DNA from 4 places in the Yersinia massiliensis genome. Region 3 is predicted to be linked to each of the others. Evidence: predicted binding sites of a transcription regulator. Region 3 holds the regulator's gene; each other region holds the start of a gene.

Region 1 (7,500 bases), 2.2 Mb from region 3:
TCGATAGTCATTGCCAAGACTTCGTGAATGCTCTTACCTTTGTACTTCACTTCCAGCGTTTCACGGTTATAACGCTTCCCTTTACACTGGTCACAAGGCACATAGATATCGGGTAGGAAGTGCATTTCGACTTTAATCACCCCATCACCCTGACAAGCCTCGCAGCGACCCCCTTTGACGTTAAAGCTGAAACGGCCCGGTGTGTAACCGCGAGCGCGTGATTCAGGTACACCGGCGAATAATTCCCGGATAGGCGTAAAGATACCGGTATAGGTCGCAGGGTTTGAGCGCGGAGTACGGCCAATTGGGCTTTGGTCGATATCGATAACTTTATCGAAATGCTCCAACCCTTGGATTTCGCGGTAAGGTGCTGGCTCATTGTTGGTTGCACCATTTAATCGGCTCTGCGCGATGGGGTAGAGTGTATCGTTGATCAACGTCGACTTACCTGAACCAGAAACACCGGTAATACAGCTAAATAGCCCAACCGGCAGGGTAAGGGTGACATCTTTCAGGTTGTTGCCGCTCGCCCCAATCAGTTTTAATACTTTACTGGGATCACCGGCAACGCGTTTAGCTGGGATCTCGATTTCTCGCTTGCCACTCAAGAATTGACCGGTCAAAGAGTTTGGCGCAGCCATGATGTCATCTACGGTGCCTTCTGCGACCACTTCACCACCGTGTACACCGGCTCCTGGGCCAATATCTATCACATGGTCTGCGGCGCGGATCGCATCTTCATCATGCTCTACCACAATGACGGTATTACCCAGATTACGCAGGTGAATCAGTGTTTCCAACAAACGCTCGTTATCACGCTGGTGCAAGCCAATGGATGGCTCATCCAGCACATACATGACGCCAACCAAACCTGCGCCAATCTGGCTCGCTAAGCGGATGCGCTGTGCTTCACCCCCTGACAGGGTTTCGGCCGAGCGTGACAATGACAGATAATTCAGCCCGACGTTGACCAAGAATTTGAGGCGGTCACCAATTTCTTTCAGGATTTTCTCGGCAATCTGCGCTCGTTGGCCACTCAGTTTCATGTCTTGGAAGAAACTCAATGCATGGCCGATACTCAGTTCGGAAATCTCGGGCAACGTGGTGTTTTGTACGAAGACGTAACGTGCTTCTCTGCGCAGACGCGTACCGCTGCATGAAGCACAGGAACGATTACTGATAAATTTTGCCAACTCTTCGCGCACTGCACTGGATTCCGTCTCTTTATAACGGCGTTCCATATTGTGCAGCACCCCTTCAAAAGGATGACGGCGGACGGTGGTATCACCCCGATCGTTAATGTATTTGAACTCAATGGTATCTTTGCCGGAGCCGTACAACACGGCTTTTTGTATCGTGGCGTCTAGTGAGTCAAAGGGGGCTTCGATATCAAACTTATAATGATCCGCCAGTGAGCGTAGCATCTGGAAATAATAAAAGTTACGGCGATCCCAGCCGCGAATCGCGCCACCGGCCAGCGATAACTCAGGATTTTGCAGTACGCGATCAGGGTCAAAGAACTGTTGTACGCCGAGGCCATCACAAGTCGGGCAGGCACCTGCGGGGTTGTTGAAGGAGAACAGGCGCGGTTCCAACTCGCTCATGCTATAGCCGCAAATTGGGCAGGCAAAGTTGGCGGAGAATAACAATTCTTCAGCCTGAGGATCGTCCATATCGGCGACGACAGCCGTGCCGCCAGATAGCTCGAGTGCCGTTTCAAATGATTCAGCAAGACGCTGCGCCATATCGTCACGTACTTTAAAGCGGTCGATAACCACTTCGATGGTATGTTTCTTTTGCAGCTCTAACTTGGGTGGGTCTGACAGATCGCAAACCTCGCCGTCGATTCGTGCTCGGATATAGCCCTGCATCGCCAGATTTTCCAGCATTTTGGTATGTTCGCCTTTGCGATCTTGTACCACGGGCGCGAGTAGCATCAGGCGGCGGCCTTCAGGCTGACTTAAAACATTATCGACCATCTGACTGACGGTTTGTGCCGCCAACGGGACATCGTGATCAGGGCAACGTGGTTCACCGACGCGGGCGAACAGCAAACGTAGATAGTCATGAATTTCGGTGATGGTCCCCACGGTGGAACGCGGGTTATGGGATGTCGATTTTTGCTCAATGGAAATGGCCGGTGACAGACCTTCAATATGGTCGACATCCGGTTTTTCCATCAGCGATAGAAATTGGCGCGCATAGGCAGAGAGAGACTCAACATAACGGCGTTGCCCCTCGGCATACAGGGTATCAAAAGCCAACGAGGACTTGCCTGAACCCGATAGGCCGGTGACAACAATCAGTTTGTCGCGCGGGATGATCAAGTTGATATTCTTAAGATTATGGGTGCGAGCGCCCCGAACTTCGATATTATCCATTCAAACACTTCCCGGATGTAGACTGAGCCTCTCACCGTGCCATTTTCGCGTTTAGCCCCACGAACTTTGAAACCGCAGGGTATTGACATCGTGCCTGTAACAACAATGACTTAGGCGTGAGGGAATTGCCCATTTGCCATAAAAATCACTGTGTTAAGTTGCCAGTAGGCACACGTTTACAACGCCGAAAAAAGGGCACGGCCAGTACGAAACGGATAATTATGACACAAAAAAACCTGAATGGATATCCAGTATCCGAGTACAATTAAGACAGATAGCGTGATAAATCTGTAATGCATTACGCAGTTATGATCAGTTGTGCCGTTTGGTGGTTCGCGTGTTAAACTGACTCGTTTATACTGTACAAAATTTACTTCATCAGGAGAGTTCACATGGCCAGCAGAGGCGTAAACAAAGTGATTTTGGTCGGGAATTTGGGCCAAGACCCGGAAGTCCGCTACATGCCTAACGGCGGGGCTGTTGCCAATATCACCCTGGCCACTTCCGAAAGCTGGCGTGATAAAGCAACCGGCGAGCAAAAAGAGAAAACGGAATGGCACCGTGTCGTGCTGTTCGGCAAGCTGGCTGAAGTCGCGGGTGAATATCTGCGTAAAGGCTCTCAGGTCTATATCGAAGGCGCATTGCAAACCCGCAAATGGCAGGACCAAAGTGGTCAAGAGCGCTACACCACTGAAGTTGTGGTTAACGTTGGCGGTACTATGCAAATGTTGGGTGGTCGTCAAGGCGGTGGCGCACCAGCAGGTGGTTCACAGCAAGATGGCGGCGCGCAAGGCGGTTGGGGTCAGCCTCAGCAACCACAAGGTGGTAATCAGTTCAGCGGCGGTCAAACTTCACGCCCTGCTCAGTCTGCCCCAGCAGCTCAGCCACAAGGCGGCAATGAGCCTCCAATGGATTTTGACGACGATATTCCGTTCTAACATTATTCCGTTCTAACATCGCGCTAAAAACATTTAGCCACTGCTTCGATAAAAGCCCCGCAAATTTGCGGGGTTTTTTTATATTTATCGCCGAAACATTCCTCTTAACTCGACTGTATTCCATGGCTAAGTGGATGTTAGGAAAAAGTAAAAATTCTAAAGTGCTGTACCGAGTTGCCGATAGAAAGAACTTAGCCAGTTATCAGGGGTAGTGGTTGGCTAAGGCGCGCCGTGCAATGCGTTTGCGGCGGATGACAAAATGCATAAGGGAATAGACATGTCTGTAGCAAAAATCATATTTATCACATCAGTTTTGGGCGCGTCGATAGGCAGTAGTGTTGCTGCAACGACGTTAACCGCTAGCCTTATTGAGTGTAATCCACAGTTTTTCCAGGCGCTTTATCAGCACCGTGCTGAGTTAAAAAAAGTTGTCCGTGTGGAAGATGATAAAAAGGCAAATGCATGGGTGCCAGTGAAGGATAAAGATGGCAGGATTGCTTACTTTACCCAGACCATACGCGATGGTGATTTCACGCTCTCTGGCTATTACGAGCAGAGTAATGACCTCGGGGAATTAGGGAAATACTATTTCTGGGGACTACTGATCAACGAGCCGGTTGAGAAAGTGATTGCCTTGACACCAGAACTTAAGTGGCAGAAGAACAGCGACACTTATATCACGCATGCGCAAATAAAGATCAACCCGTCCCAACCTTGGCAGCCTAATCCTACTGCTGTCGATGGTATTGCTCCTGCTAAAGATAGCGCAGAAAAAATCGTCATGCTCGACAGTAAAAAGGGTAAATCTTTACTGAGTTGCTCCATTCAGGGCAACATTAGCAGGGCGCTGCTTCTCCAAGAACGGCCTGATATCGCCGCAGGGAATGAATAATGAAACCTCTACTGATGATTATCGCAATAGCGCTGGTCACTGGCTGTGCGCCGCAGACACAAAAAGTAGAGAACAAACCGCCTCATATGGCCAAATTGGTTGATAATAAAGAACTGACGACTTATCTATCATTTGAAAGCCTGTCCCTCTATAACGGCAATCCCCACCTGCGCCAATTTTACTTAATTAATAACTATAAGCAGCCGAGTGTTATCTCCAAGGATAAAGGGATTACTATACGTAGCTCGCATGCCATTAATGTCGTCAATTGTGAGCGGTTAGAAAGAGCGGTATTCGACAGAGTTTATTTTTCTGAGACTTTCGGTAAAGGGAAAGTCATCGCTAAGCGTGAGAGTATTGGGCAATGGGAAAGTTTCCCTGAGAACTCGATCGCCGGAATTATTCGCGAAATGGTCTGTAAAATTCCGGCCGAAAAATTAAAAAGCCTATCGTTGAAAAATGACCAACAACCGTTGATTGATTGAGTTATCGCCACGGGCAGTGTTCTCTCTGCCCGTTTACCGAGTTTGAACCGATTTATCATCGCTTAATAACCCCGGAAATTCTTTTATCACTATAATCAATACTCTGATATCCATCATAAGGAGCTTGATTATGGTCATTGTTCACCATTTAAATAATTCACGTTCACAGCGTATTTTGTGGATGTTGGAGGAGTTACAAGTCCCCTATGAATTAAAGCGCTATCAGCGCGATGCCGGCAGTTTGTTGGCCCCGCCTGAATTGAAAAAAGTGCACCCGCTGGGTAAATCACCGGTGATCACCGATGGCGATCTGACGTTAGCGGAATCGGGGGCAATCCTCGAATATTTGCAAGAAGCTTATGATGCTCAGGGGCTGTTTAAGCCTACAGGTCATTATGATCGGCAGCAGTTTCGCTACTGGATGCACTACGCCGAAGGTTCTTTGATGCCTCTATTGGTGATGAAACTTATCTTTAGTCGATTAGGTGGGCCACCCGTACCCTGGATTATTCGCCCGGTCGCCAAAGCGCTGGGTGATGGGGTGCAGAAAAATTACCTGAATAAGCAAATTGCCACACATCGCGATTATTTGGAGCAGCATCTCACTCAACATAAGTGGTTTGCTGGCAGTGATTTCAGTGCAGCAGATATCCAAATGAGTTTCCCTATCGAAGCCATCAACAGCCGTGGCGGCCTTGAGGGTTTCCCCAAACTGCAAAATTTCTTAGCGCAAATTCATGAACGCCCTGCTTATAAACAGGCAATTGAGAAGGGCGGTGCCTACACTTTGGAACGCTGATCCCCCGTGATTTAGCACTAAAGGTCGCGGACGGTTAACAGGTGTGAGGCTGCTCACACTTCCGTTCGACCTCAAATTAATGCTTCTGGACAAATTAATGTTAAAAAAGGCATTAAATGTCGCGATCTGATGTTGATTAGTCGCCGCAAATAGCTGGATAATCGTTTGCCTTAAATAACATCTGCCCTAAATCTCGATTTTATTTCAGTCATGCGTACTTCCAGCTAATCGTTTGCTATTTTCCCCGCCATCTTGGCGTTGGGTGAGTTGACGAGTTAATCGGCAGGGACGGAAACGATTACGTATGGAATGGGCGCTTGGCTTGCTGACTACTTTAAAATGACACACAGGGGACATAACCATGTCTAGCACCAATCCTCAAGCGAACTCGGCAGCAAAGCCAAAAGGTTCACTTGATGCATTTTTCAAGATGAGTGAACGTGGCAGTAATGTACGCCAGGAAGTGCTGGCCGGTCTGACGACCTTTTTGGCCATGGTCTACTCGGTTATCGTGGTGCCGAGCATGTTGGGCAAAGCTGGTTTCCCGCCAACAGCCGTATTTGTGGCGACCTGCTTGGTTGCAGGCTTAGGTTCTCTGCTGATGGGGTTGTGGGCCAACTTACCGATGGCTATTGGTTGCGCCATCTCATTGACCGCGTTTACCGCATTCAGCTTGGTGTTGGGCCAACAAATTAGTATTCCTGTGGCATTGGGCGCGGTATTCCTGATGGGGGTACTGTTCACCATTATCTCCGTCACCGGTATCCGTTCGTGGATATTACGTAACTTGCCTATGGGCGTGGCGCATGGCACCGGTATCGGTATCGGCCTGTTCTTACTGCTGATTGCAGCCAACGGTGTCGGTCTGGTCATCAAAAACCCTATCGAAGGTTTGCCAGTGGCGCTGGGCGCATTTACCTCTTTCCCAGTGATCATGACGTTATTGGGTCTGGCGGTGATTTTCGGTTTAGAAAAACTGCGAGTGCCGGGCGGCATTTTGCTGGTGATTATCGGTATTTCGGTTATTGCTCTGATCTTTGACCCAAGTGTGACGTATCAAGGGTTGTTTGCGATGCCAAGCTTGGCGGATGCTAACGGCAATTCTTTGATTTTCAGTCTCGACATTATGGGCGCGTTGAAACCTGTGGTATTGCCAAGTGTCTTGGCCTTGGTGATGACGGCGGTGTTTGATGCAACGGGTACGATTCGTGCGGTTGCGGGTCAAGCTAACTTGCTGGACAAAGACGGCCAGATTATCAGTGGCGGTAAAGCACTGACCTCTGACTCCGTCAGCAGCATCTTTGCTGGCTTAGTGGGCGCAGCGCCAGCGGCGGTTTATATCGAATCCGCAGCAGGTACGGCGGCAGGTGGTAAAACGGGCCTGACAGCGACCGTGGTCGGTGTGCTGTTCCTGCTGATGCTGTTCCTCTCACCGCTGTCCTATTTAGTGCCAGCCTATGCCACTGCACCGGCGTTGATGTATGTGGGCTTGCTGATGCTGAGTAACGTGTCCAAGCTGGATTTCGACGACTTTGTAGATGCGATGTCGGGCCTGCTGTGCGCCGTGTTTATCGTACTGACCTGCAATATCGTGACGGGTATCATGCTGGGCTTCAGTTCATTGGTGATTGGTCGTATCTGTTCCGGCGAATGGCGTAAACTGAACTTGGGTACCGTCATTATTGCCGTGGCACTGGTGGTATTCTATGCCGGTGGCTGGGCAATTTAAGCCCACACAAATGGTTATTAGTTTGCTTATCGGGGGCTCTCTGCCCCCGATACTATTTCCCATCTCACTTTAACCCCACATTCTTTGTTTTTTCCTGCGTTCTGTTACAGGTTTTTCCCCGCTGAATAAAAAAGTGATCTACTATCAAAAGCGGCGCTTTGGCCCTGTCTACGGGTAAGTACAAGCAAGTTTTATGTTGAGCAGTATTGAGTTGAGTCTAAGGAAAGCATGGAAATCTTTTTTACAATCCTCATTCTGATTTTGGTGGTATCGCTC
Region 2 (7,500 bases), 990 kb from region 3:
ATTTGCTGGCGGCGTATGCGCCGCGACCTGCGGTTGACACTAACCCCATAACGGAGCTGGTTTGAATAATACGCCCTTCTCCGTGGGGCAACATCGCCGGTAACAGTAATTGTGTTAGCTGGTGGGTACCAAACAAATTAGTGGAGAATTGCTGTTCTAACTGCTGGCGAGAAATGGTCTGCAATGGGCCATACAGGCCAAAACCACCATTGTTAAACAGGCCATATAAACGCCCGTTCGTCAGCGTGATAACCTGCGCGGCAGCCCGCTCAACACTGGTACTGTCATCCAAATCTAGCTCAATACCTTCCAGCCCTAACTGTGCCATCTTGGCGACGTCATCGGGTTTACGGCAGGCAGCCAGTACGCGATAACCTCTATTTTTCAAATCTTGCGCTGCGACCAGACCTATGCCACTGGAACAACCGGTAATTAATACAGCTTTTTGCATAACTTTACCTAGTGAGTGAATCTATTTGTTTGAACAAGTGGTATTACTTCTTGTTGCACATTACTGCGTCGCGATTAGCGGCTCGAGTTGTTTAGCTGCCCAATCGGCGATAAACGGCTGAGCTTCTGCGTTAGGATGTAAGCCATCATCCTGCATCCACTCGGGCTTCACGGCAACTTGTTCCATAAAGAAGGGCACAAGTGGGATGCCGAATTGCTGCGCCAATTGTGGATACATTGCAGTAAAAGCATCAGTATAACGGCGGCCATAGTTTGGCGGAATACGGATTTGCATCAATAAAGGCTCGGCTTTTGCCTCCTTGACCAGATGGATTATTTGCGTCAGATCTCGTTGAATATCCTGCGTTGGGAAACCACGCAGTCCGTCATTTGCACCCAGTTCAATCAGCACCCAGCGTGGCTGGTGCTGTTTAAGTAGTGCAGGTAGACGAGCCAGACCTTGCGCGGCGGTATCGCCACTAATACTGGCGTTCACCACTTTGGGTAGTGAAGGGGTAGCCTGCCATGTTTTATCTAGCCGTGAAGGCCATGCTTCGGCAATCGGCAAGCGGTAACCGGCGCTCAAACTGTCGCCTAGAATCAAAAGTGTGTCGGTTGCGGCGGCACGCATACTGAATAATCCCAATAGTAATAGGAAGGGAAGATGCCAGCGGAAAACGTTCTTGAAGTTCATCATCTTAATAAACACGTCGGTCAGGGTGAGCAACAGCTCTCCATCCTTACCGGAGTTGAGCTCGTTGTCAAACCCGCTCAAACAATTGCGTTAATTGGTGAGTCAGGTTCAGGTAAATCCACACTACTGGGGATTTTGGCGGGCTTGGATGATGGTAGTAGCGGTGAAGTGAGCTTACTGGGCCAATCATTGACCGCGATGGACGAAGAAGGGCGCGCTCAGTTACGGGCTAAAAACATTGGTTTTGTCTTTCAGTCCTTCATGCTCGTTCCCACGCTTAATACGTTGGAGAATGTCCAACTACCGGCATTGCTGCGCGGCGAAAGTGAGCGTGAAAGTAAAGCGCATGCCATTGAATTATTGAAATTGGTCGGGCTGGATAAGCGCCTTCATCATCTTCCGGCACAACTTTCGGGTGGCGAGCAGCAGCGAGTGGCCTTGGCACGAGCCTTCAGTGGGCGGCCTAAAGTGCTCTTTGCAGATGAACCTACGGGCAACCTCGATCGTCATACTGGTGATCGCATCGCCGATTTATTATTTTCTCTTAATCGTGATTACGACACCACGCTGATTCTGGTGACTCATGATGTGCAACTGGCGGGCCGTTGCCAGCGCCGGTTGCGCTTGCAGGACGGTAAATTGTGGGAGGAAGCATGATTTGGCGCTGGTTTTGGCGCGAGTGGCGCTCACCCTCACTATTGATTGTCTGGTTGGCATTAACATTGGCGGTCGCCTGTGTGCTGGCGCTAGGTACCATCAGTGACCGAATGGAAAAGGGGCTGAGTCAGCAAAGTCGCGATTTTCTGGCTGGCGACAGAGTGTTGAGTGCCGCGCATCCTGTCCCTGAGAGTTGGCTGCTCGAAGCAAAGCAGCAAGGGTTAACGGTTAGCCGCCAACTTTCGTTTATGACGATGACATTTGCGGGTGATCGTCCGCAATTAGCGGATGTCAAAGCCACCGATCTGGCCTATCCACTGTATGGCAAACTTGAAACATTACCTGCCGGTGCGGTACTGGAGCCGGGCACGGTGCTGGTCGCCCCCAGATTACTGTCATTGCTCGGGGTAAAGGTCGGCGATGTATTAGAGGTAGGGGATACCTCGCTAAAAATTGTGGGTGAAGTGCTTCAAGAGCCAGATTCAGGTTTTAATCCATTCCAAACCTCGCCAAGCATTTTAATTAATCTGGCCGATGTAGAAAAAACGGGTGCTATTCAGCCCGGTAGTCGCCTGACTTACCGTTATATGTTTGCGGGGTCGCCGGAGTCTGTCGCCAAGTTCAGTGATTGGCTTGAACCGCAACTGAAACCAGAACAGCGCTGGTACGGGTTGCAAGAGTCGGGCGGCGCGCTGGGGAAATCGCTACAGCGGGCACAGCAATTCTTGCTGCTATCGGCTCTCTTGACGCTATTGCTCTCGATTGCCGCTGTCGCCGTGGCGATGGGGCATTATTGTCGTAGCCGCTATGATTTGGTGGCCGTACTGAAAACATTGGGGGCTGGTCGCAGCGCATTGCGGCGGCTGATTATTGGGCAGTGGCTCTCGGTGCTGGTGTTGGCCGGTCTATGCGGCAGCGTGATTGGCTTGCTGTTTGAGAAGATACTCGTGCGGTTGCTGTCACCGGTATTACCCGCAGCATTACCTTCTGCCGGTTTATGGCCATGGGTATGGGCAATGGGATCATTAATATTGATTTCGCTGCTGGTGGGGATTCGCCCTTATCGGCAATTGCTGGCGACGCAGCCATTACGGGTTCTGCGCCGTGATGTCTCTGCCAATGTTTGGCCGCTATGCTACTTTATTCCTGCGATGGTGGTGATTGTCGTTGGGCTGCTGGCATTGCTGATGGGCGGCAATTCTCTGCTGTGGGCTATTCTCGGTGGCATGGTGGTATTGGCGCTACTGTTAGGCGTGATTGGTTGGGGCGGTCTGCTACTGTTACGTCGCCTGACGGTGACCCGTTTGTCATTGCGGCTGGCCATCAACCGTTTACTGCGCCAGCCTTGGATGACACTCACTCAACTGGCCGCGTTCTCTTTATCCTTCATGCTATTGGCACTGTTATTGGTCCTGCGTGGTGATCTGCTGGATCGTTGGCAACAACAACTGCCGCCTGATAGCCCGAATTACTTTTTGCTGAATATGACACCGCAGCAAGTGCCGCAAGTCACCGAGTTTCTGGCACAGCATCAGATCACGCCTTCAACGTTTTACCCCATTGTGCGAGTGCGGTTATCTGAAATTAACCAGCAGTTAGCAACGGAGCGGGTGCGCGAAGATGAACCCGGCGGCGAGGCGGTTAATCGTGAACTGAATCTGACTTGGCAGCAGGACTTACCCGCACACAATATTTTAACTGCTGGTCAGTGGCCACCGAAGGCCGACGAAGTGTCGATGGAGAAGGGGATTGCCGATCGGTTGGGCATTAAAATTGGCGATAAGCTGACATTCAGTGGCGATACGCAGTCGTTCGAAGCCACTGTCAGCAGTATTCGTCAGGTGGACTGGGAAAGTTTGCGTCCTAACTTCTACTTTATTTTCCCGCCGGGTGCGCTGGATAAGCAGCCTCAGACTTGGCTGACCAGTTTCCGCTATCAAGGGGATGGTGAAGCCCTCACACAACTGAATCGTCAGTTCCCAACACTGAGCCTGTTGGATATCGGGGCGATGCTGAAACAGGTCGGGCAAGTATTACAACAGGTCAGTCGTGCATTGGAAGTGATGGTAGTGCTGGTCATTATTTGCGGCACATTGCTATTACTGGCTCAGGTGCAAGTCGGTATGCGTCAGCGCCGTCAAGAACTGGTGGTCTATCGCACATTAGGTGCAAGTAAACGCTTACTACGTGGGACACTGTGGTGGGAGTTTGCTTTGTTGGGGCTGGTGGCTGGGTTAGCTGCGGCGATTGGCGCGGAAGCTGCACTCTGGGCATTACAACGGTTAGTCTTTGATTTCCCGTGGCAGCCTAATTGGGTCATGTGGTGGCTATTGCCACTAGCGGGGGCGCTGTTGTTGTCACTTTGTGGCGGTTGGCTAGGCGCACGGTTGTTGCAGGGACGGGCTTTATTCCGTCATTTTGACGGGTAATACCCGACTGACAAAAATGAAAACTGGCTAAGTTGGCGTTGCAGCGTGATTTGGTGTTTAGCTGCAACGCCAATTGTTTTATTGGGTATCGATTTAAACGGATGACAGTTTGACTTGCGCCCAATGCAACGCGTTCTGGTATTCCTCTGGCAGCATCGGTGCTAACTCCGCCAGTGCGGAAATCAATTCTGGGCCATCAGGATCATTTAAATTCAAATGACCGACTTTACGGCCTTCGCGCACTTCTTTTTCGTACCAGTGCAAATGCACCAAGGGCAATGACAGCCACTGGCTATTGACGGCTGTACCAATCAGATTGACCATCGCTGATGGGGTATTGACCACCGGTATTGGCAGTGGCAAATCTAAGATAGCGCGTAGATGCAGCTCGAATTGGCTAATGGAGGCACCATTTTGTGTCCAATGCCCACTGTTATGTACCCGAGGTGCCAGTTCATTGATCAGTAAATTGTCGCCGACGATAAAGCATTCCATCGCCATGACACCGACATAATTTAACTCATCCATAATGGCTGAGAGCATCGCCTCCGCTTGCTCTTGTAAACGGTTATCGGGTTGAGGCAATGCCACGCTCATGCGCAAGATGCCATCTTCATGCAGATTATGAGTGAGTGGATAAAAAACTGACTTGCCTTGATGACTACGAGCGCCGATCAATGAAACTTCACCGGAGAAGTTAATGCCTTGCTCGACAATGCATTCACCGTAGGCATCAGCGGGCAATGTGCTTTGTTCACCTGCGCGTAAACGCCACTGACCCCGACCGTCATAGCCACCGACACGGCGTTTAACAATCGCGAGTTCACCCAGTGTGGCAAAAACCTGTGGCCAATCGCTATCACTGGCCAAGAGTTGCCAAGGGGCGGTGGCGAGATTTAGGCTATCGAGCAGTTGCTTTTGCGTTAGGCGATCAGCCAAACGAGGAAAAATGTCGCGGTTAACAAACGCTGTATGAGTAGCAAGTTCGCGAGTTAAGGCGGTTTCCGGCCAACGCTCAATTTCAGCGGTAATCACGCTATGCTGATAAGGCACGGCTTCTGGCTCTGCATCTAAACCAACGGGATAAACAGCGATACCCAGTGGTTCACCGGCTTGACGCAACATACGCCCCAACTGACCGTTTCCTAATACACAAACTGGTTTCATGCTTCATCCCTCGGATCGGGATTTTCCAGCACTTCATCAGTTTGACTTTGACGCCAGTGAGCCAAACGACCTGCCAACTCAGTATCATGCAGTGCCAATATTTGCGCGGCGAGTAATGCTGCATTCGCCGCACCGGCTTTACCGATAGCTAATGTCCCCACAGGAATACCGCGCGGCATCTGCACGATTGAATAGAGGCTATCGACGCCACTTAGTGCTGCACTTTGCACCGGAACACCTAAAACGGGCACCAGCGTTTTTGCCGCGATCATCCCAGGTAAGTGAGCTGCACCGCCCGCACCGGCAATAATGACATGTAAGCCATTGCTTTGCGCTTGTTCGGCAAAACTGAATAGTTTGTCAGGGGTTCTGTGTGCAGAAACCACTTCGACATGAAATGGCATATTGAGCGTAGTGAGCACGTCGGCGGCGAATTGCATAGTGGCCCAGTCACTTTTGGACCCCATTACGATAGCGATTTTAACCCCGGCTGCATAAGCCGAATCGAGGTTGGCTCCCATGTGGGTAAGGCTCCTGTGATTGTGCAAGCGTCGGCCAGAACGATTTCAGATATCGTGGCTGGCGATGAGGGCGTAGAGCATACCATGAGCTAAAGATGAGGAAAACGGTTGCGTCATGGCTTTTAGTGGGATTTTACGGTTTTTTGGTCGTGGGCCTAGCGTCTCTGGCGTGATTGAAATTTGCCGTGAGTCCGCTAGAACGGGAATTTAATTAACTCAACACTTTCTGCGGTGACTTTGACCATCGAGCCTTCTTCATGCCATGCCCCTAAGACGACGCGCTGCGCTACTGTTGAGGGTAATTCTACGTTATGCACAGCCGGACGATGCGTATGCCCATGAATCATCCAGCTCACATGATGACGCTGAAATGTCTCAATAACCGCTTGTGGATTCACATCCATGATGAGCTGTGATTTCCCGCTATTATTTGCTTGGCTCTGATTGCGCATGTAAGCGGCAATACGTAGACGAAAGCGCAAAGGTAGCCATAGGAAGAGCTTTTGAATTATTGGGTTGTGTACTCGGCGACGAAAATGCTGATAGTCGGCATCGTCGGTACATAAAGTATCACCGTGCAAAATGACTATTTTACGGCCATACAGCTCGATGACTTCTTCTTCCGCGAGTAACGTCATCCCACTTTCCGTGGCAAAATCTTTACCGAGCAGAAAGTCGCGGTTGCCGTGGATAAAGTAGCAGGGGACACCCTGTTGCTGGAGTGATTTTAATGCAGCGGCGATTTGCCGGTACAAAGGTTCGGGGTCATCATCGCCAATCCAAGACTCAAAAAGATCACCCAAGATATATAACGCATCGGCATGAATCGCATCACGCTGTATAAAATGCAGGAAACCGGCAGTAATTGCCGGTTCCTGAACGCTAAGATGCAAATCTGCAATAAAAAGCGTGCTCATTACGTCGCTATTACTCGCTGACAGTCACGCTTTTAATGATGACATCTTCTTTTGGTACATCTTGATGCATACCGCTGCGGCCAGTTGCAACGTTTTTGATTTTATCAACCACGTCCAAACCTTCGGTCACTTCAGCGAATACGCAGTAGCCCCAGCCATCTGGGCGCTCTGAACGGAAGTTCAGGAAGTCGTTATCTGCCACGTTAATAAAGAACTGAGCAGTAGCAGAATGTGGATCGTTGGTACGTGCCATTGCCAGCGTGCCACGGGTGTTTTTCAGACCGTTGTTGGCTTCATTCTTAATCTGTGCATCAGTCTCTTTCTGGTTCATGCCCGGCTCAAAACCCCCGCCTTGGATCATGAAACCATCGATAACACGGTGGAAAATAGTGTTATCGTAGAAACCTTTACGGCAGTAGTTCAGGAAGTTCTCAACGGTGACCGGCGCTTTATCTGCGAAGGTTTTAACGACGATATCGCCGTGATTAGTATGAAACGTGACCATAATAATATTCCTGCTAGTGTAATAAGTGTATTCACAATGAGTCGTAACCCTTAGACCGCACTTATATCATATCTCTAAGATTGAGTCAGCACTCGAAACGCTGCCCTTAGGGGCGAAAAAGAGCTGTATCACAGGCTGATTTACCGCATAATCTGATGAT
Region 3 (7,500 bases):
GATTACCACCAGTACGGGCAAGAACATCAAAAAGAAAGCACAAGAAGTCAGTAAAAAGACGGCGACAAATACCCGTACGACTAAAAAGATAAATACTAATACAGCAACCGACAAAAATAGAGCTGGCGCTAAAAAAACAGAAAAAATCGCTTATGGTCGGCAGCGAATTAAAACTCAAGGTAAAGCCAGCACAGAATTAATCGCGAATAATAAAATTAAACTCAGCCCCGCCCATAAAAAGCGCTATCAACACGCAAAACAAACTGCAATGAGTAAGCTGATGAAACAAGTCGGTAAACCTTATCGTTGGGGGGGCACCTCTCCGAATACAGGTTTCGATTGTAGTGGGCTTATTTATTACGCGTACAAAGATGTCATCAGAATAAAAATGCCACGCACTGCTAACGAAATGTTTCATTTACGTGATGCCGCACCAGTGAAACGTGCAGAATTAGAGAGCGGTGACCTGGTGTTCTTTAATATCGCCAATCGCGGTGTTGCCGACCATGTCGGTGTTTATTTAGGTAACGGCAAGTTTATTCAGTCACCTCGTACTGGTGAAGAAATTCGTATTAGCATGATGGATAACGACTACTGGCAAGATCATTATGTGGGCGCGCGTCGCGTGGTCACACCTAAAACGATTCGCTAAATCTTCAATCTCCCGATACCCAGCAGATTATTTGCTGGGTGAGTGACCATCAATCGCTTTCTCAATAATGATAACCATTGTGACTCTCCCCCACTCAATAACCACTATTATATTATGGTTATAACTGTCATTCCCGTTGAAAGTTGCTAAAATTAATACCCACAACAAAAATACAACAATTTTGGTTTATCCGCTCTTCGCCACATCATAACCGATGGTTTTTGATGAGATTTGAGGAGCAAACACCCTGAGCAACCCCGAAAGGAGCAAGCAATGTCATTTGAATTACCGGCATTACCTTATGCGCAAAATGCGCTGGAACCACACATTTCAGCTGAAACACTGGAATACCATTATGGCAAGCACCACAACACTTATGTGGTCAACCTTAATAATCTAATTAAAGATACAGAGTTTGCTGGCAAAACGCTGGAAGAGATCGTGAAAACATCTAGTGGCGGTATTTTTAACAATGCTGCTCAGGTTTGGAACCATACCTTCTATTGGCATTGTCTGTCGCCGAATGGTGGTGGTGAACCTCAGGGTAAAGTAGCTGACGCCATAAATCAGTCATTTGGGTCTTTTGCTGATTTTAAAACGCAATTTACCGATGCTGCGGTTAAAAATTTTGGTGCTGGTTGGACTTGGTTGGTCAAAAAAGCAGACGGTTCACTGGCCATTGTCAGTACATCGAATGCGGCTACCCCGCTGACCACCAACGATAAACCGTTACTGACTGTAGATGTATGGGAACACGCTTATTATATCGACTACCGCAATGCGCGGCCTAAATACCTGGAAAACTTCTGGGCGCTGGTGAATTGGTCTTTCGTTGAGACGAATTTAGCCTGATAAGGCGAATAAACGCGAGAGGATGTGTTGATACATCAGTATCACTAAAATCGATAACCATAATAAGGGCGGGTAAACCGCCCTACTTGTCACGCTATACCGGCAAGCGGTTGACTTAATTCATTACCGCCACGAAGCTAAAGGCAATAATCATTGCCAATGCACCAACAGTCGTAATCAGCGACATTTTCAGATTGGTATCCATAAAAACTCCTCAGCCGGTCAATTTGTAGTAGGGAAAAGGCACATAGTTAGTGTGTTAAATTATCTTCCCACAATTCAGAAAAAAAATCTTCTGCTCATTACTCACTTTATAACTTTGATTACCCCTTTCACTTTTCCTCCAGATCAGCCAAAATTCGCAGTTCATAACTGCATACTGGCCAATAACGTCCAACAAATACTCTCAGACAGCCCGCTGATTCCATTTTCCAGCCTAATAATATGCTTCTGTCTGAATGGTTTCGAGTATGTAGGCAAACGATTAACAAAATACTGACCTGCTGTAACAGGTGAGCTTAGGAGTTATTTTTTATATGGCAACGATTAAAGATGTGGCCAAACACGCGGGTGTGTCCACCACCACCGTTTCGCACGTGATTAACAAAACTCGTTTCGTCGCCGAAAATACTAAGGCTGCCGTGTGGGCGGCCATTAAAGAACTGCATTATTCGCCCAGTGCTGTGGCCCGCAGTTTGAAAGTTAATCACACAAAATCCATCGGCTTGTTAGCAACCTCCAGCGAAGCCCCCTATTTTGCCGAAGTAATAGAAGCGGTTGAAAACAGTTGTTATAGCAAAGGCTACACGCTGATTCTATGTAACTCTCATAATAATCTGGATAAGCAAAAAGCGTATCTGGCGATGTTGGCGCAAAAGCGTGTCGATGGGTTATTAGTGATGTGTTCAGAATATCCAGAGCAACTTCTTGGGATGCTGGAAGACTATCGCAATATCCCGATGGTGGTGATGGATTGGGGTACAGCGCGGGGTGATTTTACTGACTCTATTATTGATAATGCTTTTGAAGGCGGTTATTTGGCCGGTCGCTATCTTATTGAACGCGGCCATCGCGATATTGGTGCCATTCCGGGGCAGTTATCTCGTAACACCGGCGGAGGTCGCCATCAAGGCTTCCTTAAGGCATTGGAAGAAGCGAATATTGAGCTGCGTGATGAGTGGGTAGTTCAAGGCGATTTCGAGCCAGAATCAGGCTATAAGGCCATGCATCAAATTCTGACACAAAAACATCGTCCAACGGCCGTATTTTGTGGCGGAGATATTATGGCGATGGGCGCGATTTGTGCAGCCGATGAATTGGGCCTGCGAGTGCCACAAGATATTTCGGTGATAGGGTATGACAACGTGCGTAATGCGCGCTATTTCTCACCAGCACTGACCACCATTCATCAACCCAAAGAACGATTAGGTGAAACGGCATTTGCCATGTTGCTCGATCGTATCGTCAGCAAGCGCGAAGACCCACAGACCATTGAAGTTCACCCGAAACTGGTTGAGCGACGTTCTGTTGCTGATGGTCCGTTCCGCGACTACCGCCGTTAATCAAACTCTGCCGGTAATGACTCATCTTCCGGCGCAAAAAACATCTATTTGGTAACGCCCTGCTGCCAGTAGCAAACTTCGCTACCGGCGGCACTATCGTGCGGTCAATCACAGCGCAATCACTCATTTTCGTCTTTCAGCCACTCATCATTCAATGTGACACTGTCACCCAAATATTCAAGTAACCAAGCCAACGCGGGTGAATGGTTATTTTGCTCCCAAGTCATGCAGCAAGGGCTATCTGGTAAGGGTTCTGTCAACGTCAAAGCAGCTAACTTCCCTTGTGCAATCAGTGGTGAAACCATATGAGTCGGTACCATGCCTACGCATAAGCCTGCACACAGGCAATCAATCCCTGTCACCCAGTCCGGTACCACCAGCCGCTGCTGATTATCAAGTGTCCAAGTGTCTCGCTTGGGTAGATTCTGCGCGGTATCCTCCAAACATAATGAGGGAAATGGCCGTAACTGGTCATCGGTCAAAGGCCCTGTTAACTGGGCCAACGGATGTTCAACACTCACAACACACTGCCAGCTCAAAAATCCCATATCGCGAAATACAAACCGCCCGCCAACAGGCACAGCGCGAGTCGCGCCAATGGCCATTTCTGCTTGCCCGTCGACTAACACATCCCATACGCCATTGAACACTTCATAGCGTACCCGCAATTCAATATCGGGAAAATGCCGATAGAAATCTAAGATTAAGCGGCGGCTGCGAGCTGGCTTAACGATTTTATCTATCACGATGGTCAATTCCCCCCGCCAACCATTCGCGACTTGCTGGCACTGTCGACGTGTGCCATTCATTTTTTTGATAACATCACGCGCTTCCTTGATAAAAATTGCGCCTGCAGCCGTTAATTCGACGTCACGATGCCGCCGTTCAAACAGTGGCACCGCGAGCCACTCTTCAAGTTGACGCACGGTATAACTTATCGCCGACGGTACACGGTGCAATTCTTGTGCAGCGGCACTGAAACTTCCAGTACGCGCGACAGCATCCACTACATCCAGTGAGTATTCAGACCACATTAACTCCACCTCTGCTGCTCAACCATTTAGATATCAAATATATTGATAGCATGGTGCAAATATTACCGTTTCACAACAGATTATCTTGCCGGATAGAATGCCCTCCGCAATAAATTGCCTATAACAATGCATTTACAACAATCGTCATAACAGCCATTTTCTGTCGCACCTGCAAAAAAATGTCCCCATCGAGATATCAAGAATGAAAACAACGTCTAGCTTCATGTTCTATCTGGCCGGTTTAAGCATGCTAGGTTATCTGGCCACCGATATGTATTTGCCAGCCTTCGGCGCAATGCAACAAGAACTGCAAACTTCAGCAGGGGCCATTAGTGCCAGTTTGAGTATTTTCTTGGCGGGTTTCGCAATAGCTCAGCTTATTTGGGGACCGGTCTCGGATAAATTAGGCCGTAAGCCGGTGCTGTTAGCGGGTTTAGGGCTATTTGCCATCGGGTGCTTAGGGATTTTATGGGTTGAAACCGCCTCACAATTATTGATCCTACGTTTCATTCAGGCAGTGGGCGTCTGTTCTGCGGCCGTAAGTTGGCAGGCTTTAGTGGTAGATCGCTATCGCGATGGCAAAGCCAACCGTGTGTTCGCGACCATTATGCCTTTGGTGGCGTTATCTCCGGCACTGGCCCCTCTCCTCGGTGCATGGTTGTTAAATCACTTCAGTTGGCGCTCTATTTTTGTGGTACTGCTGGTCGTCACATTGCTGCTCTTGATCCCAACCGTACGCCTTAAAGAACGCAATAAATCCGTCAACGAAAAGAATCAACAATCTATCACGACGATCAGTTTCTGGCAGTTGCTGAAATCACCGGTATTTAGCGGCAACGTCATGATGTTCGCCGCCTGTAGTGCCGGTTTTTTTGCTTGGTTAACCGGTTCACCTTTTATTCTGGGTGACATGGGTTACGGCCCGAATACCATTGGTTTGAGCTATGTACCGCAAACTTTAGCCTTCCTCTTGGGAGGATTCAGTTGTCGTAGCGCACTCACCCGTATTAAAGGAAATACGTTATTACCTTGGCTATTGGCGGGATATAGTGCCAGCATGATCGCGCTTTATTTCATCGCCACTTTAACCACACCCTCACTGGTTAGTTTACTTATTCCCTTCTGCATAATGGCGCTTGTCAATGGTGCCTGCTACCCTATTATCGTAGCAAATGCGTTAATGCCTTTTCCTGCGAATACGGGGAAAGCAGCCGCACTGCAAAACACGCTTCAGCTAGGTTTATGCTTTATTGCCAGCATGCTAGTTTCAGCGTTTGTCAGTCGCGCGTTGTTAGCCACTGTCACTGTCATGCTGTCGACGGTGGTATTAGCACTATTGGGATATAGCATTCATTGCTATGCATTACGAAAAGATAAAAAGGTATTAATTACCAATAAAAATAGTCACTAAGCGGCATAAATGCCGAGCGAGATTTAGTATTGAGAAAGCGACTCGGCAAGCCTATACACGATTAAACCGATTACAATATCATTAAAAAATAGCATTACCTGAAGTTCTTTCTGTGCGCGTGGATTGCGTCACATTTAACCTTAAGGATGAGTCACCCTAAAACAAAACATAATTAGGGTTTCTTCGTAATCTTCCTCTTTGCCCAATGTATTGGCGTTGCAGTGATTTTAGTCCGTACCACGACACCGCTGCGGCATCAAGTACAAGGGTATATCCGTAACGGATATCAGACACCAAGGTTCATCAGCCGAATTGGTATGTCCTCGCGCATATAGACCATTATCGCGGGCCATAAGTCAGAAGAAAGTGATGGAGAAGCTATGAGTTCATCCTGTTTAGAAGACCAGAGCATTCAAGAAAATCCGTGGTTTCGCATTGTGCAAGAGATGTTGAGCCAGGCTGATATTGAAATCAATGGCTCACGCCCTTTCGACATTAGAGTCAATAACCCAGATTTTTTTAAGCGGGTATTACAAGAAGGATCTTTGGCATTAGGTGAGAGTTATATGGATGGCTGGTGGGAATGTGATCGCTTGGATATTTTTTTCCAACGTGTACTCCGTGCTGGCCTAGAACATCAACTCCCACACCATCTCAAAGATACTTTACGTGTTGCTGCCGCTCGCGTGATCAATCTGCAATCCAAGAGACGTGCATGGATAGTGGGCAAAGAGCATTATGACTTAGGTAATGACCTCTTTAGCCTTATGCTTGATCCCAATATGCAATATTCCTGTGGCTATTGGAAAGACGCCACGACCCTTGAACAGGCACAAGAAAACAAGTTGCGGATGATCTGCGAGAAGCTGCAATTAGCGCCGGGTATGAAGTTGCTCGATATTGGTTGTGGTTGGGGTGGGCTCGCCGCTTATGCTGCCCGTCACTACGGCGTGTCCGTCTCAGGCGTCACTATTTCAGCCGAACAACAAAAGCTGGCGCAAAAACGGTGCGAAGGGTTGGATGTCACCATTTTGCTGCAAGACTATCGTGACTTGAATCAGCAGTTTGATCGTATTGTGTCCGTTGGGATGTTCGAACATGTTGGGCCAAAGAATTATCACACCTACTTTGATGTGGTTAACCGCAACTTGAAACCTGATGGTTTATTTTTACTGCACACCATTGGCGCTAACCGTACTGACCTGAGCATTGACCCTTGGATTAATAAATATATCTTCCCTAATGGTTGCTTACCGTCAGTAAAACATATTGCTCAAGCCAGCGAACCTTATTTCATTATGGAGGATTGGCATAACTTCGGTGCAGATTATGACCGAACCTTAATGGCTTGGTATACGCGTTTTCAAGCGGCGTGGCCAATTTTGGCAGAGAATTACTCAGCTCGATTTGAACGTATGTTTAGCTATTATCTGAATGCTTGTGCGGGGGCATTCCGAGCCAGAGATATTCAATTATGGCAAATCCTGTTTAGCCCCAATGGCGTAGATGGTGGTATCCGAGTTCCCCGCTAAAACGATATTTCAAATGAAACAGGGGGAATCCCCCCTGTTTCAACACTAACTTTTCATGGATGCTGGCTTTATTCTTGGGCTATTCGCGAACTGCTTTTTCTGCCGATTCAGCCGCTCGTGCAATATCACGCTGTGCCAATACCCGTTCAACTGTATCGACCACAGCTTGAGTTTGCGGGTCTATTTCAATATTGACTCGATTCCCTAACCGTTTTTTACCTAAAGTTGTACGCGCCAAGGTTTCCGGTATCAAATGCACACAAAAACGATTATTCACGACTTCACCAATCGTCAGGCTGATGCCATCGATACCGATAAAACCTTTATGCAACACATACTTCATCAAATCATCGCTAGGCATGCGAAACCAGATCTGACGATTATTTTCTGATGTGTAGATTTTGGCAATTTCAGCAGTGCAAATAATATGGCCGGACATAAGATGACCGCCAATTTC
Region 4 (7,500 bases), 1.3 Mb from region 3:
CTCTTTGTCGCTTAATCACGACAGCAAAATCCTCATAAAATAAAATATATATAAATCAACAAATTAAGTGTCTCCAATTTGAGACATTCATTTTATGGTTTGTCGCGATTTGCCGACAGTAAATTAAAATAGATTAAATTCAATAAGATGAGACCTTGCTATTGCAGATTAGCATAAAGCTTTATCCAAAATGGCGTAACATCCGTCCGAAAATTTCTATAGTGTTATAAATTATGCTATTTCATTTCCAATACAGATGATTCACGATCCTGCTTGAACTCAAACGCGACGACCAAAAAGAGGTACCCATAATAGTCAATTGACCAAGGATGATGCCGTTTAACCTTAACTTGCAGGTAACATCCATGAAAATAGCTGTCATTACATTTCTTTGTACTCTATTTATCGTTATCCCCTCGTCAGCCACGTTCTCTTTGACACCAAAACCTTACCCTGTTTGGTTTTCCGCCGTCGACTATCAAGATAATGATAACTTTCCAGAGTTTTCCATTGAGGACTTTAACGTGCAACAAAACGTCGCCGGTAGAGAGGCCGAAATTAAGTTCACATTAAAAAGCAATGGGTTGTTGTATTACCATGTATCTCTGAAGGATAAAGATAATGAAGAAATCAAGGATATATCAGGTTTCGTTAACAGCAACAGCCAGTATGTATCACTAAAGAAAACCAGCACTCAGCCTGGAGAATATAAGGTCACGATTGAGTTAGTCGATAACAATAAAATGACAGTAACAAGAAATTATCATATTACGCTGAATTAAAAAGGCTCAGGGGATCACTCCCCTGAGCCTGTTTTTTCTAACTTAAGAGATTAGCCTAGTTGCTTACGTGCATTTCGGAACATACGCATCCACGGGCTATCTTCGCCCCACTCTTCTGGGTGCCATGAGTTACTGACAGTACGGAAGACACGCTCAGGGTGCGGCATCATCACCGTTGCGCGGCCACTGGTACTGGTTACAGACGTAATACCGTTAGCTGAACCATTCGGGTTAGCGGGATATTGCTCAGTGGCTACGCCTTCATTATTCACAAAGCGTAATGCCACCAAGTTGTTTTGTTCCAATGCCGCTAAATGTGCTGCGTCACGTACTTCGACTAATCCTTCACCGTGTGAAACAGCAATTGGCATACGTGAACCTGCCATATCTTGCATAAACAGAGACGGGCTATTTGCCACTTCAACCAGACTGAAACGCGCTTCAAAGCGATCAGACAGGTTACGGACAAATCGCGGCCAGTGCTCAGCACCAGGAATCAGTTCGCGCAGATTAGACATCATCTGGCAGCCATTACATACGCCCAACGCCAAGGTTTCAGGACGATGGAAGAAAGCTTCGAACTCATCACGAACGCGGTCATTAAACAAGATGGACTTCGCCCAACCTTCACCCGCGCCCAGCACGTCACCATATGAGAAACCACCACAAGCCACCAAGGTTTGGAAGGCACGTAAATCAGTGCGCCCGGCCAGAAGGTCACTCATGTGCACATCGACAGCATCAAAACCGGCACGGTGGAAAGCGGCCGCCATTTCAACGTGGGAGTTAACCCCCTGCTCACGCAACACCGCGACTTTTGGTCGCGCTTGCTTGATGATGTATGGCGCGGCAATATCTTGCGCAGGATCGAAGGTCAACTTCACATTTAAGCCTGGATCGCGTTCATCCTTTTTCGCTTCATGTTCTTGATCCGCGCAGGCAGGGTTATCACGCAAACGCTGCATTTGCCAGGTAGTTTCTGCCCACCACAAACGCAGAGTGCTGCGTTTTTCACTGTAAACCACGTCAGTGCCACTGCGAATATCGAAAGTATCCCCTTCCATCGCACGGCCCAAGAAGTGAACGCAGTCTGCCAAGCCGTGGTCAGCCAATATTTTTTCTACTGCAGCACGCTGTTCAGCACGGACCTGAATAACAGCACCCAGCTCTTCATTGAATAATGCTGCCAATGAATCATTACCCTGAGACTGAATATCAACATCTATACCACAGTGACCAGCAAAGGCCATTTCAGCCAGTGTGACCAACAAACCGCCATCTGAGCGATCGTGATAAGCCAGCAACAGCTGATCAGCCACTAAACGCTGCATGGCATTGAAGAAGCCCGCAAGTTGTTGTACATCGCGCACATCTGCAGGTTTGTCCCCTAACTGGCGGTACACTTGCGTCAGTGCAGTCGCACCCAGTGCGTTGTGGCCTGCGCCTAAGTCGATCAATAGCAGCGCATTGTCGCCTTTATCTGTACGCAGTTGTGGTGTCACGGTATGGCGCACGTCTTCAACACGAGCAAAAGCGGTAATAACGAGTGAGAGTGGCGAAGTCATTTCACGCTGCTCGTTACCTTCCTGCCAACGTGTTTTCATCGACATGGAATCTTTGCCCACTGGAATGGTAATTTCCAGCGCAGGGCAGAGCTCTTCGCCGACAGCGCGTACCGCGTCATACAAACCAGCATCTTCACCGGGATGACCGGCAGCTGACATCCAGTTAGCAGAGAGCTTAATGCGTTTCAGCTCACCAATTTGGGTAGCCGCAATATTGGTCAGGGCTTCACCGACGGCCAAACGAGCGGAGGCGGCGAAATCGAGTAAGGCAACGGGCGCACGTTCACCCAGCGACATAGCCTCACCATAATAGCTATCAAGGCTGGCACTGGTCACGGCGCAATCAGCAACAGGGATCTGCCATGGCCCCACCATCTGGTCACGGGTCACCATGCCAGTGACGGTACGGTCACCGATCGTAATCAGGAAAGTTTTCTCTGCGACAGCAGGCAAATGCATCACACGTTTCACGGCATCTGCAATCGAGATATCAGCACGCGCTAGTGCCTCACCTGTTGCCTGCAAGGTTTTCACGTCACGCAGCATTTTCGGGGTTTTGCCCAGCAACACATCTAATGGCATGTCGATAGGTTGATTATCGAAATGGCGATCATTAAGTGTGAGGTGTAGCTCTTCTGTGGCTTCACCAATCACCGCATAAGGGGCGCGTTCACGGCGACAAATCTCATCAAACTGAGCCATTTGCGCGGGGGCGATTGCCATGACATAACGTTCCTGAGATTCGTTACACCACACTTCTAATGGGCTCATGCCCGGTTCATCGTTAAGGATATCGCGCAGTTCAAAACGGCCACCACGACCGCCATCACTGACCAGTTCTGGCATGGCGTTGGACAAGCCACCCGCACCGACATCATGAATAAACAGAATCGGGTTGTGATCACCTAGCTGCCAGCAACGGTCAATCACTTCCTGACAACGACGTTCCATTTCAGGGTTATCACGTTGTACTGACGCAAAATCCAGATCCGCATCTGACTGGCCAGAGGCCATAGAAGAAGCTGCCCCGCCACCCAGACCAATATTCATCGCTGGGCCACCGAGCACCACCAGCTTAGCACCAACGGTGATTTCACCTTTTTGCACGTGATCCGCACGAATATTCCCGATCCCACCCGCCAGCATAATCGGCTTATGGTAACCGCGTAATTCCATGCCGTTATGGCTGTTAACACGCTCTTCATAGGTACGGAAGTAGCCCAAAAGCGCAGGACGACCAAATTCGTTGTTAAATGCCGCGCCGCCCAGAGGGCCTTCGGTCATGATATCTAACGCGGTAACAATGCGTTCTGGCTTACCGAAATTCTCTTCCCATGGCTGTTCAAAGCCAGGGATACGTAAGTTAGAAACGGAGAACCCCACCAAGCCTGCTTTCGGCTTCGCGCCACGCCCAGTCGCGCCTTCATCGCGGATTTCACCACCTGAACCCGTCGCAGCACCCGGCCAAGGTGAAATAGCCGTTGGGTGGTTATGGGTTTCAACTTTCATCAGGATATGCGCCGCTTCCTGATGGTAGCCGTAAACACCGTTTTCTGGCGCAGCAAAGAAGCGCCCAACCTGCGAACCTTCCATCACGGCCGCATTGTCTTTATAGGCAGACAGCACGTAATCCGGCGTGTGTTCAAAGGTATTTTTGATCATTTTGAATAGAGACTTCGGTTGAGCAACACCGTCGATGACCCAATCCGCATTAAATATCTTATGGCGGCAATGCTCTGAGTTTGCCTGAGCAAACATGTACAGTTCAATATCCGTTGGGTTGCGCCCAAGCCCAGTGAAAGCGGCCAACAGATAGTCAATTTCATCCGATGCCAGTGCCAGACCGAGTTTTGTATTGGCCTGCTCCAGTGCACTACGGCCCTGCGCCAGAATATCCACCCGTTGTACTGGGGCTGGCTGGTGATGAGAGAACAGCTGCTCGGCCTGCTGCAAATCAGTAAAGACTGTTTCCATCATGCGATCGTGCAGTAACGCCGATAATTGTTGCCATTGGCTTTCAGACAGACTCGAGCCTTGAATATAAAAGGCTAAACCACGTTCCAGACGCAGAACTTGCGGCAAGGCGCAGTTATGCGCGATATCCGTCGCTTTAGATGACCACGGAGAAATCGTCCCCGGTCTTGGTGTCACCAAGAGTAAACGCCCTTCTGGCGCATGTTCAGGGAGAGATGGTCCGTATTTCAGCAGCCGTTGGAGTCTGGCGTGTTCATCAGCACTCAGTGGTGCGCTAACATCGGCAAAGTGAACATATTCGGCGTAGATATCACTTACCGGTAAGTGAGCATCTTGGCAGCGGGACAACAGTTTGGTAATACGAAAAGCCGACAAAGCGGGCGAACCACGCAGTATTTCCATAATCTTAGTTTCTCTCGTCTTCGAAGCGACTGGAACAGCACTTCATTGGGCGCAACAGGGGAAAACGCGCGCCATTATAGTGAATCTAAGCCGCCGACGAAACCGTTTGCGTAGCTATTATTCATAATTGCGTCAGAAACTGGCGTCTGGGTTATCGGTGGAATACCCAATAAATAAGCTCGTAATAAAGTTGCACACTGACGATTTGTTGCGCAAAATGCCACTCCACTGGGGATTTAACCATGTCGATTTACGTTTCACGACACACCTATAAAGAGCGCTGCCGAGAGATAACTATTTGACGCGCATAAAATTAAATTACTTTGTTATCGGTGTAGTTGCTATGCTTCTGGCCCTCGCGCTGTGGCCCAATATTCCTTGGCGCAGTGGTCAAGAGGGGCAACTCGATCGTATAAAAGCCCGTGGTGAGCTGCGAGTTAGCACAATTAGCTCACCACTGATTTACGCACCCGGAAAAGATGGCCCTACCGGCCTTGACTATGAGCTGGCGAAACGTTTTGCCGATTATTTGGGCGTCAAACTGGTCATGACTCCACGTCATAATATTGACGATCTGTTTGATGCTTTAGATAGCGATGACGCCGATATGCTGGCTGCTGGGCTGATTTATAATCGTGAACGTCTTAATCGGGCGCGCACTGGCCCTGCCTACTATTCCGTCTCGCAACAACTGGTGTACCGCCTTGGCTCGCCACGACCAAAATCATTCAGTGATCTGAAGGGGCAATTGATCGTAGCTTCCGGCTCTGCTCATATGACCACCCTTAAGCAGCTCAAGCAGAGCAAATACCCTGACCTTAACTGGGGTTCTTCTATCGATCGCTCAGGTAAAGAGTTACTGGAACAGGTTGCCGACGGCAAACTTGACTATACCCTCGGTGATTCCATCACCATTGCCCTGCTACAACGTATCCACCCGCAACTGGCGGTCGCTTTTGATGTGACAGATGAAGAACCGGTGACGTGGTATTTTCCTAAAGGCAAAGATGACAGTCTGTATGCTGCCATGCTCGATTTTTATAGTCAGATGGTGGAAGACGGTAGTCTGGCGCGGCTGGAAGAAAAATACATCGGCCATGTAGGTAGCTTCGATTATGTCGATACCAAAACATTCCTGTCTGCCATCGATAATGTGCTGCCAACTTTCAAGCCTCTATTTGAAAAACATGCAGGCGATATCGATTGGAAATTACTGGCCGCGATTGCTTATCAAGAATCTCATTGGAACCCACAGGCCACCTCACCGACCGGCGTGCGCGGGCTGATGATGCTAACCCGCGCCACCGCAGATGGTTTAGGGGTCAAAGACCGAGTTGATCCAGAGGAAAGCATCAAAGGTGGCTCCGTTTACTTGCAGCGGTTAATGCAGAAAGTGCCGGATACTATCCCTGAAGATGAGCGAATCTGGTTCGCACTGGCCGCATATAATATGGGCTATGGGCATATGTTGGATGCTCGTCGTCTGACCAAAAATCAAAATGGCAATCCCGACAGTTGGGTTGACGTCAAAATGCGCTTACCGATGCTGAGCCAAAAACGCTACTACCCGAGTACCACCTATGGCTATGCTCGGGGCCACGAAGCCTATAACTACGTCGAAAACATCCGCCGTTATCAGGTGAGCTTAGTGGGATATTTGCAGGAAAAAGAGAAAAAAGCAGCGCAGCATGCCGCTATCGAAGCCGAACTGGGGAAAGCTTATCCTGTCGTTGGCCCTGGCTGGTCAATCAATAACTAGACTATATAAGTCATAAAGACATAAAGACATTCCGTATGCGGGCTAAGGCTTTTCAGGCATTGCCCGCTGCGCAAGTTTCAACGCCTTCTGCTGCTCGCGGCGTAAGCGAAAGAATGCGCTTAACTGATGTGAGCATTCATCTGCCAGCACGCCTGAGCTGATTTCGACCTGATGATTCATCCCTGGGTGGCGCAAAATATCCACCAGCGAGCCCGCTGCACCAGTTTTGAGGTCATTTGCACCATACACTAAACGGCGTATACGGCTGTGAATCATTGCACCAGCACACATCACGCACGGCTCTAGCGTGATGTACAGCGTAGCTTCCAGCAGGCGATAGTTTTGTACCGCTTGCCCACCTTGGCGCAGTGCCATGATCTCTGCGTGGGCGGTGGGATCATTATCGCAAATAGAGCGATTCCAACCTTCGCCGATCACTTTATTATCGAGCACCAACACGGCTCCGACGGGAACTTCACCTTCCTCTTGCGCACGTAAGGCCAGCGTCAACGCATGCCGCATCCAGTACTCATCACTGTACTCAGCCGTTGTATCACGCTCAGTAGACAAATTATTTTCAGCAGACACATTAACCTCTCTGGCTTTTTTGCGGCCTGCATTATACACAGTTAACGATAGCCTCTACACCCGTTATCCGGCCACCATGACAAGGATTTCACCCATTAGGGGCCGGGCCGATTAGTGAGGCGAATGCAGTCACCCTTGTTACTCTAGCTGCTGCAGCTCGCCCGTTTTACTGACTCGCCAACGATGCTCGCAGAAAAACAACAGCGGGTTATCCTGCTTACTGTCGCTATATCCACTGTACAGTTTTAATGGAGAACCTAGGCGTTGCTCCAATTGAACAACTTTCTCAGGCCCTAAACAACGCATCGGCAATACCCAACCGCCATTGCGCCGTGCCATACGGCTACCCACCAGCCGTAATTGATGAATAAACATGGAGTCATGATATACCTGTTCAACCAACCGCTGTGGCGAACCAGTGATGAGCCAA

Evidence for each region. The regulator PurR, encoded in region 3, represses purine synthesis genes. The targets are predictions, from matches to a motif close to CANGCAAACGTTTGCNTG.
Region 1: the regulator PurR is predicted to act here: its motif matches at 5,783-5,800, upstream of DA391_RS01655 (NCS2 family permease).
Region 2: the regulator PurR is predicted to act here: its motif matches at 6,016-6,033, upstream of purE (5-(carboxyamino)imidazole ribonucleotide mutase).
Region 4: the regulator PurR is predicted to act here: its motif matches at 4,819-4,836, upstream of purL (phosphoribosylformylglycinamidine synthase).

Annotation. Positions count from the first base shown of each region.
Region 1 covers NZ_CP028487.1:360,879-368,378, forward strand. Annotated here, with positions in the region: gene uvrA (excinuclease ABC subunit UvrA) at 1-2,381, opposite strand, end outside; gene ssb1 (single-stranded DNA-binding protein SSB1) at 2,774-3,319, shown strand; gene DA391_RS01640 (hypothetical protein) at 3,597-4,211, shown strand; gene DA391_RS01645 (surface-adhesin E family protein) at 4,211-4,696, shown strand; gene DA391_RS01650 (glutathione S-transferase family protein) at 4,827-5,495, shown strand; gene DA391_RS01655 (NCS2 family permease) at 5,857-7,224, shown strand; gene DA391_RS01660 (Na+/H+ antiporter) at 7,453-7,500, shown strand, end outside.
Region 2 covers NZ_CP028487.1:3,531,943-3,539,442, reverse strand. Annotated here, with positions in the region: gene DA391_RS16585 (SDR family oxidoreductase) at 1-451, opposite strand, end outside; gene tesA (multifunctional acyl-CoA thioesterase I/protease I/lysophospholipase L1) at 512-1,144, opposite strand; gene ybbA (putative ABC transporter ATP-binding protein YbbA) at 1,115-1,801, shown strand; gene ybbP (putative ABC transporter permease subunit YbbP) at 1,798-4,230, shown strand; gene purK (5-(carboxyamino)imidazole ribonucleotide synthase) at 4,324-5,397, opposite strand; gene purE (5-(carboxyamino)imidazole ribonucleotide mutase) at 5,394-5,918, opposite strand; gene DA391_RS16555 (UDP-2,3-diacylglucosamine diphosphatase) at 6,113-6,835, opposite strand; gene ppiB (peptidylprolyl isomerase B) at 6,846-7,340, opposite strand.
Region 3 covers NZ_CP028487.1:2,537,193-2,544,692, forward strand. Annotated here, with positions in the region: gene DA391_RS11850 (C40 family peptidase) at 1-652, shown strand, start outside; gene sodB (superoxide dismutase [Fe]) at 926-1,504, shown strand; gene DA391_RS11860 (YnhF family membrane protein) at 1,620-1,709, opposite strand; gene purR (HTH-type transcriptional repressor PurR) at 2,041-3,066, shown strand; gene punR (DNA-binding transcriptional activator PunR) at 3,186-4,100, opposite strand; gene punC (purine nucleoside transporter PunC) at 4,303-5,511, shown strand; gene cfa (cyclopropane fatty acyl phospholipid synthase) at 5,892-7,043, shown strand; gene DA391_RS11885 (riboflavin synthase) at 7,123-7,500, opposite strand, start outside.
Region 4 covers NZ_CP028487.1:1,196,869-1,204,368, reverse strand. Annotated here, with positions in the region: gene DA391_RS05570 (hypothetical protein) at 366-782, shown strand; gene purL (phosphoribosylformylglycinamidine synthase) at 833-4,723, opposite strand; gene mltF (membrane-bound lytic murein transglycosylase MltF) at 5,022-6,482, shown strand; gene tadA (tRNA adenosine(34) deaminase TadA) at 6,525-7,109, opposite strand; gene yfhb (phosphatidylglycerophosphatase C) at 7,209-7,500, opposite strand, start outside.